3 regions of the Shewanella sp. UCD-FRSSP16_17 genome follow, and region 2 is predicted to be linked to each of the others. Evidence: predicted binding sites of a transcription regulator. Region 2 holds the regulator's gene; each other region holds the start of a gene.
What was found. The regulator ArgR, encoded in region 2, controls arginine synthesis, uptake and breakdown. The targets are predictions, from matches to a motif close to ANTGAATANNTATTCANT.
Positions count from the first base shown of each region.

Region 1 (6,033 bases), on a different contig from region 2:
CGACCTCAGCCATGGCTGGCAATACGGCAGAAAAAGACATCACCAGTAATGTCTGTTTAAGTGCTTTTTTCCAATTCATCTTTAAATCCTTGTTAAGTGTTAAATAGGTAAAACAAAAAAGGCGCTAACTACCCCCTAAGGAATAATCAAGCGCCTTTGCTTAAATTAATTTACGACTAGAAAATGATTAATTTTCACGTTTAAGACCAAAAACAATCAAAAACGGATAAATAAAATACAATTATAATCAGCCAATATGTGACCATTACTATTCAGCTAACGTGCCAACTTAGTAACACACTGTTTTAAACGCAAATTTTAAAATAACCTATCAACATACCTATAAAGGGTAGTGCTAATTTAGTGCAAGATAAATAAAATCGCACCTAAATGGGTATAAAATACGAGTCGTTTTTTGGATTGAACAACAATGGAGCAATGCAAGCCTTAATATTGGATTAGGCTGATAAATCGACGTCCCTTAAGCCTTGCTAATCGAGTAAGAAAGAAAATAAAGAAAGGCTTATGAGTGATGAGTTAAATGCTAAGTGAAAAGAGTGAGAGAGTGAGAAAGTAAAACCCTGATACAGACGCGTATATCTTCTGTTTATACCAATGAGCTAGCGATGAACTCAGGCTTAATATGACTAATGTGTTAGCAAAAAAAACCACTGCTTAGCAGTGGCTTTAATATAATTTACAACAAACAGAGTTAACGCAAGGTATTAACCTAGAACAGCCAACAATACACCAGCAGCAACAGCGCTACCCAGTACACCAGCGACGTTTGGTCCCATAGCATGCATCAATAAGAAGTTTTGTTGGTTTGACTCTAAACCAACCTTATTCACAACACGTGCGGCCATAGGTACAGCAGATACACCAGCTGCACCAATCAATGGGTTAATCTTACCACCTGAGACTTTAGACATCAGTTTAGCCATCAACACACCAGCAGCTGTGCCGATACTAAATGCGACAGCTCCTAAGACTAAAATACCTAAGGTTTCGATACGTAGAAACTCTTCAGCCTGCAATTTAGAGCCCACTGCTAAACCAAGGAAAATAGTGACAATGTTAATTAATTCGTTTTGAGCAGTGCTTGATAATCTATCTACCACGCCACATTCACGCATTAAGTTACCTAGACAGAACATCCCTACTAAAGGCGTTGCTGCTGGTAAGAATAAAATGGTCATTCCCACTACCATCAATGGGAAAATAATTTTCTCTTTTTTACTGACTTCACGCAGCTGTTCCATCTTAATGGTGCGTTCAGATTCGTTAGTCAATAAACGCATGATTGGTGGTTGAATTAACGGTACTAACGCCATGTACGAGTACGCAGCAACTGCGATTGCACCCAATAAATCTGGGGCTAGTTTAGAGGCTAAGAAAATGGCTGTTGGGCCATCGGCGCCACCAATAATCGCAATAGCCGCAGCATCTTGCATAGTAAACTCAAACCCAGGCACTAAATTTAATGCAATTGCACCAAGCAAGGTCGCAAAAATACCAAACTGCGCCGCAGCACCTAATAGTAAGGTTTTCGGATTAGCAATCAGTGCTCCAAAGTCAGTTAACGCCCCCACGCCCATGAAAATCAGTAATGGGAATATGCCTGTTTCAATACCAACATAGTAGGCATACCAAAGTAGACCGCCTTCGTCGGTAAACCCCGCATTAGGAATATTCGCCAAGATAGCACCGAAACCAATCGGCACTAACAAAAGTGGCTCGAAGCCTTTAGCAATGGCGAGATATAATAATGCCCCGCCAATTGCCATCATAAATAGTTGATCAGGTGCGAAGTTAGCAATACCTGTCTCAGACCAAAAGGCCATTAATCCTTCCATGCTATCTCCTACCTCTTACGCTAGTGCCAGTAATGGTGCGCCAACTGCAACTGCATCGCCTTGTTTAACCGCGATATTTCTGATCACACCTGTCGTTTCTGCTCGAACTTCGGTTTCCATCTTCATTGCTTCAAGGATTAATACCACATCACCCTCATTAACATGGTCGCCATCATTCACCATCACTTTGAAAATATTGCCTGACAGCGGTGCATTCATCGTGACTTTAATTTCATTACTCGCCGGCGTTAAAGGTGCAAGCGGAGCTGGCGCTTGAGAACCAGCCGTTGATGAAGTGGGTACAATTTGGCTAATATCTCCACCTTCACTGACTTCCACCACAAAATTTTGCCCTTGGACATTAACGGTATAGGTTTCAGGCCCTTTGTCTTTTTTATCAGCAACAACCGCAATATCATCAGCACTTGGAATAGGCTCAAATGCATCCGGATTACCACGGTTAGTTAAGAACTGTAATCCAATTTGATTAAATAACGCATACGTCATCACATCATCATCAGTTTCTGCCGCTAAAGTAATATTGTCTTTCTTAGCGATATCAGCCAACTCTTGGCGTAACTTATCTAGCTCTGGTGCAATAAGATCGGCAGGACGACATGTAATGGCCTCACCACCGTCTAGCACTCTAGCCTGAAGTTCAGCGTTAACTGGTGCAGGTGTTGAACCGTACTCACCTTTTAATACGCCTTCAGTTTCTTTAGCTAGGGTTTTATATCGCTCACCCATTAGGACATTAATTACTGATTGAGTACCTACAATCTGTGACGTTGGCGTCACCAAAGGTAAGAAACCAAGATCTTCACGTACACGAGGGATCTCTTCTAATACAGCATCCATTTTGTCCGCAGCGCCCTGCTCTTTGAGCTGGTTTTCCATGTTGGTTAACATGCCACCTGGCACTTGTGCACGTAAAATACGTGAATCAATACCTTTCAGCGCACCTTCAAAACGAGCATACTTTTTACGAACTTCTCTAAAGTAAGCTGCAATTTCTTCTAACAGCGCCATGTCATAGCCAGTTGAGCGGCCATTATCTTCAGCCATTGCGACTAAGGTTTCTGTCGCTGAATGTCCATATGTTTGGCTCATTGACGAAATGGCGGTATCAAGTACATCAATACCCGCTTCAATTGCTTTTTGATAAGTTGCAGTGCTTAAACCCGTTGTAGCATGACAATGCATAGATACAGTTAAATCCGTTTGAGATTTAAGTCTGCTAATTAGGTCAAATGCTTCCATTGGTTTGAGTAGACCTGCCATGTCTTTTATACACAATGACTCACAACCCATGTCTTCAAGGTTTTTAGCCATATCAACCCAAGTATCAACGGTATGAACTGGGCTAGTTGTAAACGAAATAGTCCCTTGAGCATGACCACCAACCTGTTTCACCGCTTTAACAGCCGTTTCTAAGTTACGAACATCATTCATTGCATCAAACACACGGAACACGTCAACACCGTTAGTATGCGCACGCTCCACAAAGCGAGTTACTACATCATCAGCATAATGGCGATACCCCAAAAGGTTTTGACCACGTAACAACATTTGCTGCGGCGTATTTGGCATGACCTTTTTAAGTTCTCGGATACGATCCCACGGATCTTCTCCTAAATAACGAATGCATGAATCGAAGGTCGCGCCTCCCCATGATTCAAGTGACCAATAACCGATTTTATCCAGTAAAGGAGCGATAGGTAACATATCGTCTAAACGTAGGCGTGTTGCCAAAATAGACTGATGGGCGTCTCGTAATACTACATCTGTTAACGCTAAAGGCTTGCTCATAATTACTCCTAAACTATTAATCTTTGGCACGATACTGATGAATAGCAGAAGTGATTGCTGCTACTAACTTAGGGTCAAGTGTCGCTGCTGATGCAGGTGCTTGCGCTATTGGCGCCGACGCTGCTGCAACTTGATTCTCTGACTTGGTTAATCTGGCGACGATAGTGATACCGACGATTAACAAGCTTAAAAAAATAAAGACTAAGCTCATCCCCATTATCATCACGCCTAAGGCGTTAAATAATTGCTCAGATATTGAAGTCATACATCCTCTCTTGTCTTAGTGTTCAATCAGTCATTGCACACAGGATCCGTTCTGATTACATACGCCAATAATGAAGTCATATATGCAATTAACTCACGCACCAAAAGTAGGCATTCATTAATTCACAAACGGCATTCAGAATAAATATTCAGTCTATCTTAACTAATTTATGATTATAAAAAAGCTAATCAACCAGCTAATTTAGTTATATCAAATTCTTCACTGACGAAAAATATAACTAATCTATAACAATTAATCCAACACTTTGTAAATTGGTCAGACCAAAAATAATAAAATTAAAAGGGTATAGGTGATAATTCGATAATTAAAATGAGACTTTTATGAGAATAATTTAATTTTGATGGGTTTATGAAGAAAATGACAAGATTATGACGACTTCTAACTAAAAAGTGATATCAAGATAAAGAACAACCAATCGCCCTAAAGAAGTGCAGATGATGTAAAAAGCATAAATATGTCAATTTTATCGTGATTAATTGACTATTTATTACAATCGAGCAGTTACATGGTAAATCATGCTCCTTAGTGTGCCTGTTGCCAATAGATCAACGCTGATGATCCATGTTAAGAGTGATTTCACCTAAAAGAGTACCAATATAGATAAAGCGTTTGTTGAGTTGCAAAAAAGATCCCCCTTATCCGCAGACTCTATATAGAGCTCAAACGCATGCTAACCAACATCAAGCGAATTAAAAGCTGTTAACACGTATAGAACGGCTGAAAATATAAACAGCATTAAAACGACGCTGGCGGCCTAGAAAGGAAGGTAATTGAATATAACACTTTGAAGGCTTTGCTCTATTACGCAAAATGAAAATAGAAAAGTGACACTTAAATTGAGCAGTGACGAACCAGCAATAAAAAATGCCCTGTAGCAAGCTACAGGGCATTCTCTAATAATGGTGCGCGTGGGAGGATTCGAACCTCCGACCGCCTGGTTCGTAGCCAGGTACTCTATCCAGCTGAGCTACACGCGCAAATCTTTTATATCACTCGCTTAACACGAGCTTGCTCATTGCTAATGAGCTTAGTTGCATGGTTTAGATTATGCAAATAATGGCGGAGAGGGAGGGATTCGAACCCTCGATGGGAGTTAAAGCCCATACTCCCTTAGCAGGGGAGCGCCTTCGGCCACTCGGCCACCTCTCCGAACAATAATGGTGCGCGTGGGAGGATTCGAACCTCCGACCGCCTGGTTCGTAGCCAGGTACTCTATCCAGCTGAGCTACACGCGCAAAATTTGGTACAAAAGCAAATAATATCAATGGTGCGCGTGGGAGGATTCGAACCTCCGACCGCCTGGTTCGTAGCCAGGTACTCTATCCAGCTGAGCTACACGCGCATCGTATTGATATTGCTTTTTTTTATAGTAATGGTGCGCGTGGGAGGATTCGAACCTCCGACCGCCTGGTTCGTAGCCAGGTACTCTATCCAGCTGAGCTACACGCGCATCGTTTACTATTTTTAAGAAATGGCGGAGAGGGAGGGATTCGAACCCTCGATGGGAGTTAAAGCCCATACTCCCTTAGCAGGGGAGCGCCTTCGGCCACTCGGCCACCTCTCCGTTTTCTTGGGCGGTATATTACTGTTTGAAGAAAATAAGTCAAACCCTTTTTCAGAAACTATATTCATTTGAACTGTTTTTAATCACATTGCCGACATATGCCACAATATTTATCAATTCTTTTACCCGATTTTTGTTTTTATAGATAAAAACAATAAACCATCATTTTTGTAGCCATCGTCGTCATTCATTAAAATGAAGTAGATAAACCTGCCCATAAACTAAAAATCAACTTATTTGAGAATAATTGTGTGCATAATGATTAGAGCAAATAAATGAAGATCGAAATAATTAGAGGATTAGAACAACACTCAAGTCGTCAACGACTCAAAGATAAAAAAGAAGCATCACAGCAATGATGATTAAAAACGTTTAAAAATGATTAAAAATGATTAAAGCAACAGCGATAGCTTCCATTGTTCCAGCATTATTTACCATCCAAAAACAATAAAGCCAGCTTTCGCTGGCCTTATTCGTATAGCTAACAATTCTGATTTATCAGAAATTGCCCCCTTCAG
Region 1 covers NZ_LZFV01000002.1:321,192-327,224, forward strand. The annotation lists gene A9267_RS06260 (CmpA/NrtA family ABC transporter substrate-binding protein) at 1-79, opposite strand, end outside; gene A9267_RS06265 (sodium ion-translocating decarboxylase subunit beta) at 726-1,856, opposite strand; gene oadA (sodium-extruding oxaloacetate decarboxylase subunit alpha) at 1,872-3,665, opposite strand; gene A9267_RS06275 (OadG family transporter subunit) at 3,682-3,930, opposite strand; tRNA gene A9267_RS06280 (tRNA-Arg) at 4,852-4,928, opposite strand; tRNA gene A9267_RS06285 (tRNA-Ser) at 5,009-5,100, opposite strand; tRNA gene A9267_RS06290 (tRNA-Arg) at 5,110-5,186, opposite strand; tRNA gene A9267_RS06295 (tRNA-Arg) at 5,217-5,293, opposite strand; tRNA gene A9267_RS06300 (tRNA-Arg) at 5,325-5,401, opposite strand; tRNA gene A9267_RS06305 (tRNA-Ser) at 5,424-5,515, opposite strand; gene csrA (carbon storage regulator CsrA) at 6,014-6,033, opposite strand, start outside.
Region 1: the regulator ArgR is predicted to act here: its motif matches at 4,066-4,083, upstream of A9267_RS06275 (OadG family transporter subunit).

Region 2 (6,033 bases):
ATGGCAAGGCCAGCCTTAGCGGTGGGAATGGCGTTAGTGGCAATGGAAACCGCTGCTGATTTTGCCACGGTAAGTTACTTTGCTGTGCCGACGTTAACGACTGCGGTTTATGATACTTGGCTTGGCTATGGCAGCTTATCTGCCGCAGCAAAACTTTCGGCAATCATGTTGTTGGTGATTTTTGCCATGGTAGGGGTAGAGCGCTTTGCTCGCCGTAAACAAGAGTTATTTCAAAAGCAATCAAAACTGACAGAGTCAGACCGTTATTATTTAACAGGCTTTAAAGCTTGGAGCTCATTTGCTTACTGCGCTTTATTGATTGTATTGGCATTTTTATTACCTTTTATGGTGCTTGCAGGCTATGCAATCGACTATTTTGATGAAAGCTGGAATAGCCGCTTTTGGCAATACAGTTTTAATAGTTTATATATCGCAGCCGTAGTGAGCTTTATCTGCGTTGTACTGGCATTAATTATGATGTTTGTTCGCCGTGTTAGCCCACGTAAAAGTGATTTGCTACCTTCACGATTAAGCAGCACGGGTTATGCAATACCTGGCACGGTACTGGCAATTGGCGTTTTGGTTCCACTGACTTATCTCGATTTTGCCATTAATGATGTTTATGCCTACTTTGATAGCAGAGGACCTGGCTTATTATTTACGGGCAGTGTCATTGCGCTTATCTTTGCTTTTTGCGTTCGCTTTGTGGCGATTTCAATTGGCAGTATCGAAAATAGCTATAAGCGAATGTCTCCTTCGTTAGATATGGCAAGTATTACTATGGGGCAAACCCCAAGACAGCTGCTATGGCGTGTGCATTTACCTTTGTTACGTAAAGGCATATTTGCAGGAGCACTGTTAGTATTTATTGAAAGCATGAAAGAGCTGCCAGCAGCGTTACTATTGCGTCCTATCGGTTTTGAAAACCTTGCGACTCATGTTTTTCAGTTTGTTTCTGATGAGCAACTAGAGCATGGTGCTTTGGCTGCAATTGTCATCGTAATCGTTGGACTTATCCCATTGATTTACCTTAATCGTTCGCTGGAGCAAGAGAGCTAATATGTCCACACTGACCATTAAAAATGTTAAAAGTGACTACCAAGGGCAGGTCATACTTAATGGGCTCAACCTAACCTTAGAGCAGGGAGAAATCGTTGCGCTGTTAGGGCCTAGTGGCTGCGGTAAAACCACGTTATTACGTGCTATTGCTGGTCTTCAAGCGATCAGTGAAGGTGAAATTATCATAAATGGTCAATCGCTAAGTGCTGATGGCGTATTTGTTCCCAGCGAAAAGCGTGGTATTGGGATGATTTTTCAAGATTATGCATTGTTTCCCCATTTAACCGTCAGTGATAATATTTTGTTTGGCGTTAAGGGGTTATCTGAAAAAGATCGCCAAGACCGCCTTGAGGATATGCTCGCTTTAGTTAAGCTTGAAGGCTTAGGGAAACGTTATCCTCATGAGTTATCAGGTGGCCAGCAACAACGTGTTTCGATTGCCAGAGCCTTAGCGTATCAACCCGAGATTTTACTTCTCGATGAGCCTTTTTCTAATATCGATTCTCAAGTGCGTAGTGAGATGATGCTGGAAATCAGACAGATCTTAAAGCAGCGTAATGTCAGTGCAGTTTTTGTAACCCACAGTAAAGATGAAGCGTTTGTATTTGCAGATAAACTGGCTTTGTTTAAAGAAGGCGGAATTGTTCAGCATGGTATTGCAGAAGACTTGTACGGTGAGCCAAACGATCGTTACGTTGCAGAGTTTCTTGGTGAAGGTAACTACATTACTGTCACCATTAAAAGCGCCACGCAAGTCGCCTCCATATTAGGCTTAATAGAAAGCACTAGCCTGATAAAAAACGTGGTTAATACTCAGGGGCAATTACTTCTCAGGCCGCAGCAAATCGAGATTCAACCTGCAGCACAGGGGCAAGGTGAAATTGTCGAGCGACGTTTTCTGGGTACAATTTGTCATTATTGGGTTAAAGTAGGTCAACAGACGCTCGAAGTGAGAAGTCAGTTAACCGAACTGACATTAGGCCAGAAAGTTAATTTGTCCATATCAGCGCATCCGCTAGTGATTTTTTAGTGACCTAAGTCTAAATTGATTAAATATTGCATAGAGCAGTAAGGAATAAATTGCTCAATTGCCTTAAACTCTTTATATCTTATTATTGTTAAAGGTGATTGATTCCAACATGGAAACACAGAATATGCCTCGCGAACAGTTAGGGATTTGTGCTGAAGGAAATCTGCATAGCGTCTATTTGATGTTTAATGCAAATGATGGTGTCGAAGATCAGCTTCGTCCATGTTTAGCCAATGTAGCCCAATATATTTATGAATTATCTGATCAATATGCAGATAGTGCATTTAATGGCTTTGTTGCTATTGGTGCGAATTATTGGGATACCATTTTTGACGGACAAAGACCTGCTCAATTACGCCCTTTTCCTGCGATGAATGAAGGTAATCGAGATGCACCAGCAATCGAATACGACTTATTCATGCATATCCGCTGCGATCGTTATGACATTTTGCATTTAGTTGCCAATGAAATTAGCCAAATGTTTGAAGGTTTGGTTGAGTTAATTGAAGAAGAACGTGGCTTTAGATTTATGGACAGCCGTGACTTAACTGGCTTTGTCGATGGTACAGAAAACCCGAAAGGGCGTAGCCGTCAAGAAGTTGCTTTAGTGGCTGATGAGGATATTTCATTTAAAGGCGGTAGTTATGTTCATGTGCAAAAATATGCCCATAACTTGAGTAAATGGAATCGCCTACCGCAGAAGAAACAAGAAGATATCATTGGCCGTACTAAGCAAGATGATATTGAATACGCTTCTGAAGATAAGCCATTAACCAGCCATATCAAGCGAGTTAATTTAAAAGATGCAGATGGTAAGTCGATGGAGATTTTACGTCAGAGCATGCCTTTTGGCTCGTTAAGAGAGCAAGGGTTGATGTTTATCTCGACCTGCCATAATCCAACTCATTTTGAAGAAATGCTACGCAGCATGATTTATGGTGACGGTCATGGTAATCACGACCACCTCATGCAGTTTACTAAAGCGCTGACAGGGTCATCATTCTTTGCGCCATCATTAGATTTTTTAGCGCAGTTTGCTAACGACTAATTTTGCAAAATACGCGTTCTTGTAAGCTTGGGTAGATTAAAACCAAAAAAAGCAATGCCAAGGCATTGCTTTTTTATTGGGTTTTCGTCCGTACTACAGACTCAACATGACGCTTGTTTTACTCGCTGTAGTTAAACAGTGATTTAACCGTTTCTAGCGTATCATCGATGGTTTTAATGCTTGATGGACAAATGAAGATCGTGTCGTCACCAGCAATGGTACCTAAAATGCCTTCAGGCTTACCTATTGAATCAAGTAATCGCGCGATGAGTTGTGCTGCACCTGGACTGGTACGCACTACAATCATAGCTTGGTTATGATCAACATCTAATACTAAGTTTTTAACTGGGCTACCTGCTGTCGGTACACCTAATTCAGCGGGCAAACAGTACACCATTTCTTGCTTAGCATTTCGAGTTCGCACCGCGCCAAACTTACTGAGCATGCGCGATACTTTAGATTGGTTTATGTTGCCAAAACCTTCTGCTTGTAGTGCGTTGACGATCTCACTTTGGCTACCAAAGCGTTCTTCCTTTAATATCGACTTAAACGTTTTAACGAGTTCATCCTGATTCTTGGTCGCTGGCATATTTTTTTTCGTCTTATAGTAATTTTTAAATTGAATACAATATATTCACAAAACGGGTTCATTTTGAATATATAAACGTCACAAGTCAAGAAATAAGCTAAATCGGTGAATAAAAATTCACTTTACAGTGTAAGTGCTAAATCAGGGATTATTGATATATATATCATAGAATAAGTTAATTGCTTTACTCCACTAAGGGATAATTGAAATTGTCTCGCTGATGCAGTAATGTGACGCCACAAGAAATATGATCTATGTCACAGACTGAGAATCATAAACTTAGAAGTCAAACATAAGAACGTTATTGGAGATAATTATGAAAGTAGCTGTACTTGGTGCTGCTGGCGGTATCGGCCAGGCCCTAGCTTTACTATTAAAAACTCAACTTCCTGCAGGCTCAAAGTTGTCTCTGTATGACATTGCTCCTGTAACACCTGGTGTTGCTGTCGATTTAAGCCACATCCCAACAGATGTTGAAGTGGCTGGTTTTGCTGGTGAAGATCCAACGCCTGCGCTAGTTGACGCTGATGTTGTTCTTATTTCTGCTGGTGTTGCACGTAAGCCTGGCATGGATCGTTCAGATCTATTTAACATCAATGCGGGTATCGTACGTAACCTTATTGAAAAAGTCGCTGCGACTTGCCCTAAAGCATTAATTGGTGTGATCACTAACCCAGTAAATACAACAGTTGCTATTGCAGCTGAAGTACTTAAAAAAGCGGGTGTTTACGATAAGAATCGTTTATTCGGTGTGACGACACTTGATGTTATTCGTTCTGAAACTTTCATCGCTGAGCTTAAAGGCCTAAACGTTGCTGATGTTAACATTAACGTTATCGGCGGCCACAGTGGTGTGACTATTCTTCCACTTCTTTCACAAGTTGAAGGCGTAAGCTTTACTGATGAAGAAGTTGCTTCACTTACAACTCGCATCCAAAACGCGGGTACAGAAGTTGTTGAAGCTAAAGCCGGTGGTGGTAGTGCGACACTTTCAATGGGTCAAGCGGCATGTCGTTTCGGTCTATCATTAGTTCGCGGCCTACAAGGTGAAGCAAACGTGGTTGAATGTGCATACGTAGATGGCGGCAGCGAGCACGCTGAATTCTTCGCACAACCTGTTGTATTAGGTAAAAACGGCGTAGAAAAAGTACTTCCATACGGTGAAGTAAGCGCATTTGAAGCAAACGCACGTGATGCAATGCTTGATACGTTAAAAGGCGATATCGACCTAGGTGTTGAATTCGTTAAGTAAGCTCATCGTTTACGACAAAAAGCGAAGCCTAGGCTTCGCTTTTTTGTGTCTGTAATCTGCAGTTACCATTGCACTGTTTGACCTTGCCAATCAAGAAACTCTGCTTGGTTGTTAAATTCAATACCTTGGTGAATCGTGAGTAATTGCTGGGCGACGAAGCCTGCGGTGAACAATTTCCCTTCGGGAACGTTGGCCTGAAAAGGTTTAGATAACTCGGTATCGGTTGTACCGGGGTGAAACGCGATCAATTTTGTATTTTTAGCTCGGCGTGCATATTCAATCGCACTGGTTTTTATTAACATATTCAATGCCGCTTTTGATGCTCTGTAGCTATACCAGCCTCCTAACTGATTTTCACTGATACTGCCAACTCTGGCACTCAACACACTGATGATGCATGCTTGCTTGCCGTTTACGAGTTTAACGAGATGTTGAAGCCACATCATTGGCACTAATGTGTTGGATTGAAAGACTGACAGCATAGAAGCTGGGGTAATATCTTCAAGGCGCTTTTCTGGCGATAAAACAGTTGATGGCTCAATTTGTTGATTTTCTGGACTCTTTGAGGCCTGTGGATTATGTGTATGGACTGACATTTGATTGTTTAATGAATGCAATCTGCCATTACAAATAAACACCTTGCTGATATGCCCTTTAATTGATGATAGAGCAAGGCACACCCTTACTATGTTTTCGTTAGCGTCATTACTGGCGTTATTACCAAAGCCATTCATGGTGTAATCGCAGCAGATGTGGTGATGAATGTTATTGCTAACATTAAAAACCAATTCTTTTTGACTGATGGTAATGATTTGCTCAATCTCAGCATTATCAGCGAGCTCGGTGACAATCGCTTTTGCAATACCTGAAGATGCGCCAATAACAATGGCAGTGTTAACGGCTTGAACACGACAGATATCCATAGGCTACTTCAACTTACAGCTACCGTCTTCACAACGTTGCTGTCCGGTGAGTAGATAAGAAATTTGGTAGCGATTTTTCGCAAATCCACGATAAGCGATATCAGCAAAAGGTTTAACACAAGGTAAGCGTAA
Region 2 covers NZ_LZFV01000035.1:465,577-471,609, forward strand. The annotation lists gene A9267_RS15730 (ABC transporter permease) at 1-1,059, shown strand, start outside; gene A9267_RS15735 (ABC transporter ATP-binding protein) at 1,061-2,089, shown strand; gene A9267_RS15740 (Dyp-type peroxidase) at 2,199-3,137, shown strand; gene argR (transcriptional regulator ArgR) at 3,256-3,726, opposite strand; gene mdh (malate dehydrogenase) at 4,043-4,978, shown strand; gene A9267_RS15755 (SDR family NAD(P)-dependent oxidoreductase) at 5,041-5,901, opposite strand; gene A9267_RS15760 (thiol-disulfide oxidoreductase DCC family protein) at 5,905-6,033, opposite strand, start outside.

Region 3 (6,033 bases), on a different contig from region 2:
ATTAGCAATTAAGCGCATGCCAGATTCTGATAAGCTTCGGTATAATAATTCAAGAGGTTGTTTTAAATCATCTAATTGCCATACAACATCGTCATAGTTCAGGTCAATTTGCTGACCTTCTAGGCGGGCATTGAGGTAATCAATTGTATTGCGTAGTTTATGACGAAGTTGTCTTAGTACGTCTCTATAGGGTTCTTTACTGTCTGGCAGCTGCGCTTTAAGTTCAGCATTAGCTTCTTCCATGGATAATTCATTCACCAAAGAAACGATATCTTTTAAATATAATCTGGCCGCGGCATGGCGATTACGGAGTAATACTTCCTCGGTGACTTTTGAGGTCACAAATGGGTTACCGTCTCGATCCCCGCCCATCCAACTAGAAAATCTAACAGGACAAATATCAGCGGGAATTTGTTGACCCGTTTTTGACTCAACATGGTCATTGAGTTGTCTTAAAAAGTCTGGAACGGCTTGCCATAATGAGGCTTCAATGGTGCTTAGTCCCCAACGTGCTTCATCTACGGGAGTTGGGCGTTCATGTCTGATCTCGTTGGTGTGCCAAATCTGTGCAATAAGTTGACGTAACCTAAGGTGTGTTTGGCCTTTTTCTCGATCAGTGAGTTGCTGGTTTTCTTGCTCTGTTAAACAGTCGACAACAGCAGAGTATTTTTGAATGAGAGTACGACGAGATATTTCTGTAGGATGAGCAGTAAGGACTAAATCAATATCGAGGGTTTTTAAGCAGTCGATGACTTCTTGTTCATTGGCATTACTGTTTAGCATTCGTCCCAGTAACTGCTCGACAGGATCTGGTACACAGACAAGTTCATCACAGTTGCGACTTATGGTATGAAATTGCTCTGCAATATTGGCCAAGTTTAAAAATTGATTAAACGCTTTAGCAAATGGCACCAGTTCATTGTCAGGTAATGAATTGAGCAGAGCTAGCATTTGTTGTCTTGATTCGGCATCGCCTTGGCGAGACTCTTTGGCCAGAATACGAATTTGCTCTACTTTTTCAAGAAATGCATCACCAAGGTGATCGCGCATCGTATCACCTAAAATTTGCCCTAAGCTACTCACATTAGAACGTAAAGAAGCGTACATGTCGGCGGTTTGCTCTGCCATAATTACTCCATAAGTTTAACTTAATTAGCCGCTACCATTAATGGGCTACAGCTAGCACAATAGCTAGCTGTGAGGGGGTTGGTCAATGGGTTATTTCAATAATTAATCATGCACCATGATTAATCGCTACTGATAGTGAAACTTATTACAACTATTTAATACAAGCCTGATAAATAAGCTTTTTCATTAACTCAACAGTGGGTGTTAAATATTCTAACCCTATGTATTCATCTGGCTGATGAGCTTGATTGATACTACCAGGGCCCATTACTAAGGTTTGGCAGCCCAATTGTTTTATATAAGGGGCTTCAGTTGCGTAATTAACAACCTCAGGCTCGGTATTAGCGATATCTGCAACCATTTTTGTCCAATAATCATCAAGTTTACCTGCAAATGACTCTGATCCTGGGTAAAGCGTGGATATCTCAATACTGCCTGGGTATTGTTTGTTGATGTCTGCAAGATAATTAATCACCATCAACTCTAAATCGGCAAGCTCAATGCCAGGTAACGGGCGAATATCAAGATGTAAATCACAACAGCCACAAATACGGTTTGCTGCATCGCCGCCATGAACATGGCCAAAGTTCATCGTGGGGTAGGGAACACTAAATGCATCTTCACGGTAGTTTTCACTTAAATGCTGCTTGAGTTTCATCAGTTGACCGATGACTTGATGCATAATTTCAATCGCGTTTAAGCCACGAGCGGGGTCAGAAGAATGACCACTTCTACCAATCACTCTGATACCTTGTGCTAAATGGCCTTTATGCATATATACCGGTTTTAAGCTGGTGGGTTCACCGATGATTGCATAGTCAGGGGCGATACTTTTTGAATCTGCAAACGCTTTAGCACCATTCATTGTGGTTTCTTCATCAGCGCTAGCAAAAATATGTAATGGACGTTTTATTTCATCAAGCGGTAACGACTTCAGCGCTTCCATAACTAAAGCAAAGAAGCCCTTCATATCGCAGGTACCTAACCCATACCAACGGTTATCTTTTTCTGTTAAATCAAAAGGGCTCTGACTCCAACGTCCTTCATCAAAAGGAACGGTGTCAGTGTGTCCAGCCAATAACAGGCCGCCACTGCCTGAGCCAATAGTTGCGATTAAGTTCTGTTTGCCTCGGCTGTCAGCCACGGTATGAACAGTGCAGTTAAAACCCATATCTGAAAACCAAGATTGAAGTAACTCAATGACTGCATGATTACTCATATCTTGCTCAGCTTCTAATGCACTGATCGAAGGGAGTGCAATTAGCTGTTTAAATGCATTTTTTAAATCTGGTAATGAATTCATAGCAACCTTTATAGTGCTTGCAATAAATATGTATTCATTATTATTGCATAATTAATTTATTGTGTTAGTCTAGCAAACAGCTAAGGCATTCACCATAACTTGATTAGATTAAAGATTATAAATATGTATTTAATTGCGATTCAATTCACTGTAACAGATCCCAAGGTAAACTATCTTCGACGATAGTTTTAATCTCGAGCACCCTGCTCATATACCGAATTATTTCTCTAGTTTACTGACCTAAAGACGACAATATAATGAAAAACATCGCAATAATTGGCGCTAGTGGCTATACCGGTGCACAAATCACCGCTTTAATTGATAACGATACATCGCTTTCTATTCAAGGCCTTTATGTATCAGAAAACAGTCTTGATAAAGGAAAGGCACTTGCTGAGCTATACCCTGCATACCAGCAAATCAAGTTGTCGTTATCTCCGCTAACGGCAGAAGCTAAACAATCAATTATAGAGGAAGCTGATGGCGTCGTGCTCGCGACTGATCATGCAGTAAGTTTAGAATTAGCTGCTTATTTTTATAAGCAAGGTTTAGCAGTTTTTGATTTAAGTGGTGCTTACCGTTTTGCTGATATCGAGCAATACCCTAAATGGTATGGGTTTGAGCATACCCAGCAAGATGTTCTTGCTGAAGCCGTTTATGGCTTAGCAGAGTGGAATCATCAACAAATCGCTGGCAGTAAAATGATTGCAGTTCCGGGCTGTTATCCAACAGCGTCATTAACTGCACTGAAACCTTTAACGCCATACCTAACGGATGCTTACCCTGTCATTAATGCTGTTAGTGGCGTTACTGGAGCGGGCAGAAAAGCCCAGCTTCATACTAGCTTTTGTGAAGTCAGCTTAACGCCATATGGCGTATTAGGTCATCGTCACCAGCCTGAAATTGCCACTCATTTAGGGCAAGAAGTTATCTTTACTCCACACCTAGGTAACTTTAAACGGGGCATTTTAGCCACGATTACGGTTCAGTTAGCGAAAGGCACTACAGAAGCTGATATTGCTAAAGCTTATCAAGTTTACAATGACAGTCCGTTAGTTAGCGTTTTACAAAACCAATTCCCTAAGGTGGACGATGTTGTGAATACACCTAACTGCATTGTCGGTTGGAAGTATGATTCTCAAAGCAATTACTTGGTGGTTGCGAGTGCGATTGATAACTTAATGAAAGGTGCTGCAAGCCAAGGCCTGCAGTGCATTAAAATTCACTTTGGCCTATAACGGGGAATCATCATGTCACAGAGTAACCCAGTTATTGTATTAAAAGTTGGCGGCGCATTATTACAATCAGAATCAGGAATGGCTGAACTCATGGGCGTTGTTGCAAACATGATGTCTGACGGCCAGAAAGTTATTTTTGTTCACGGCGGTGGATGTTTAGTCGATGAGCAATTAGCTGCCAATGGTAAAGAAACCATTAAATTGGATGGTTTAAGAGTGACTCCCAGTGACCAAATTCCAATTGTCGTAGGTGCATTGGCTGGAACGTCAAACAAGTTATTACAGGCCGCTGCAATTAAGGCGGGTATTGTGGCCGTTGGTATGAGTTTAGCCGATGGTAATACCGTTGATGCAGTAGTTAAAAATGAAAACTTAGGCCTAGTGGGTGAAGTGACACCGAAAGATGCGAGTTACTTAACTTATTTATTATCACAAGGCTGGCTGCCAATTTGTAGTTCAATTGCTGTGTCAGCACAAGGTGACATGCTTAACGTTAATGCAGATCAAGCTGCAACGGCCTTAGCAAAGTTAGTGGCAGGTCAGTTAGTGCTTCTATCTGATGTACCGGGTGTATTAGATGGTAATGGCGAGTTAATTGATCAATTAAATCAACAACAAATTTCAGATTTAGTTCAGCAAGGCGTGATAGAAAAAGGAATGAAAGTCAAAGTCGAAGCGGCATTAGAAGTTGCTCAGTGGATGGGGAAGCCGGTGCAAGTTGCATCTTGGAAACAGCCTCAACAATTAATTGCCTTATCAAACGGACAATCCGTTGGCACCCAAATTCAGCCATAGGAGTAACACACTAATGGAACATTTATTATCTATAAAAGATTTATCGCAAACAGAGTTACTTGATTTATTAGCGCTTGCTAAGAAGATTAAAGCAAATCCAGCTGATTATAACCAAGCCTTGGCAGGTAAAAGCGTGGTGATGTTGTTTGAGAAACCTTCTTTACGTACCAGAGTGAGTTTTGATATCGGCATTAATAAATTAGGTGGCCATTCAGTTTATTTAGATCAGCAAAATGGGGCCTTAGGTAAACGTGAGCCGGTTTCTGATTTTGCTACTAATATTTCTTGTTGGGCTGATGCGATTGTTGCCAGAACATTTTCTCATACGACTATCGCTGGATTAGCTAAGCATGCTTCAGTGCCAGTGATTAATGCATTATGTAACTTATACCACCCATGCCAAGGCTTAGCTGATTTTCTGACATTATCTGAAAAGTTTGATGATATTAGTAACGTGAAATTAGCTTACTTAGGTGATGGTAACAATGTGACTCACTCATTGATGTATGGCGCTGCAATTTTAGGTGCCACTATGACTGTTGTTTGCCCGCCGGGTCATTTCCCTGATGGACAAGTGGTGTGTGAAGCACAAGCGTTAGCTGCAAAGCATGGCGGTAAGCTTATTTTAACCTCAGATATTAATGAAATGGGCCCGCAAGATGCGGTTTACACCGACACTTGGATCTCTATGGGAGATAACACTTCAATGGAAGAGATTGAAGCCAAATTTAAACCTTACCAAGTCAATACAGCATTAATGACCCAAGTTGGTGCTAATTACTTCATGCATTGTTTACCTGCATATAGAGAAGTGGAAGCGACTGCAGAAATCGTTGATGGTGAAGGTTCACTTATTTTGCAACAAGCAGAAAACAGAATGCATGCACAAAATGCAGTACTGGTAACGCTATTAGGTTAAACAAATACTTCGTCGATTGGCTTTAACACAGTAAGTGAATCGGCTTTACCCAGTTTATGTTAGGAAATATTAAAGATGTCTATTGAACAGCAACCAAGTATTAAAAAAGTCGTATTAGCGTATTCAGGTGGATTGGACACTTCGGCCATTATCCCTTGGTTAAAAGAAACCTATGATAATTGTGAAATTGTTGCCTTTTGTGCCGACGTTGGTCAAGGCGATGCAGAGCTTGAAGGCCTACATGAAAAAGCCATCGAGTCAGGCGCTTCTGAATGTTACATCGTTGATTTGAAAGAAGAGCTGGTGGCTGATTATATTTATCCAACGATTGCTACAGGAGCTATCTATGAAGGGACTTATTTACTAGGTACTTCAATGGCTCGTCCAATTATTGCTAAAGCTCAGGTTGAAGTTGCTCGTAAAGTGGGCGCTGACGCGGTATGTCATGGCTGTACTGGTAAAGGCAATGACCAAGTTCGTTTTGAAGGTTGTTTTGCTGCGCTGGCACCAGACTTAAAAGTGATAGCGCCGTGGCGTGAATGGTCAATGGTAAGTCGTGAAGATTTGCTTGATTACTTAGCTGAAAGAAATATTGAGACAACAGCTTCTGCAACTAAAATTTATAGCCGTGATGCTAATGCTTGGCACAT
Region 3 covers NZ_LZFV01000047.1:180,129-186,161, reverse strand. The annotation lists gene ppc (phosphoenolpyruvate carboxylase) at 1-1,128, opposite strand, end outside; gene argE (acetylornithine deacetylase) at 1,280-2,431, opposite strand; gene argC (N-acetyl-gamma-glutamyl-phosphate reductase) at 2,689-3,669, shown strand; gene argB (acetylglutamate kinase) at 3,682-4,464, shown strand; gene A9267_RS19650 (ornithine carbamoyltransferase) at 4,478-5,383, shown strand; gene A9267_RS19645 (argininosuccinate synthase) at 5,459-6,033, shown strand, end outside.
Region 3: the regulator ArgR is predicted to act here: its motif matches at 2,453-2,470, upstream of argC (N-acetyl-gamma-glutamyl-phosphate reductase).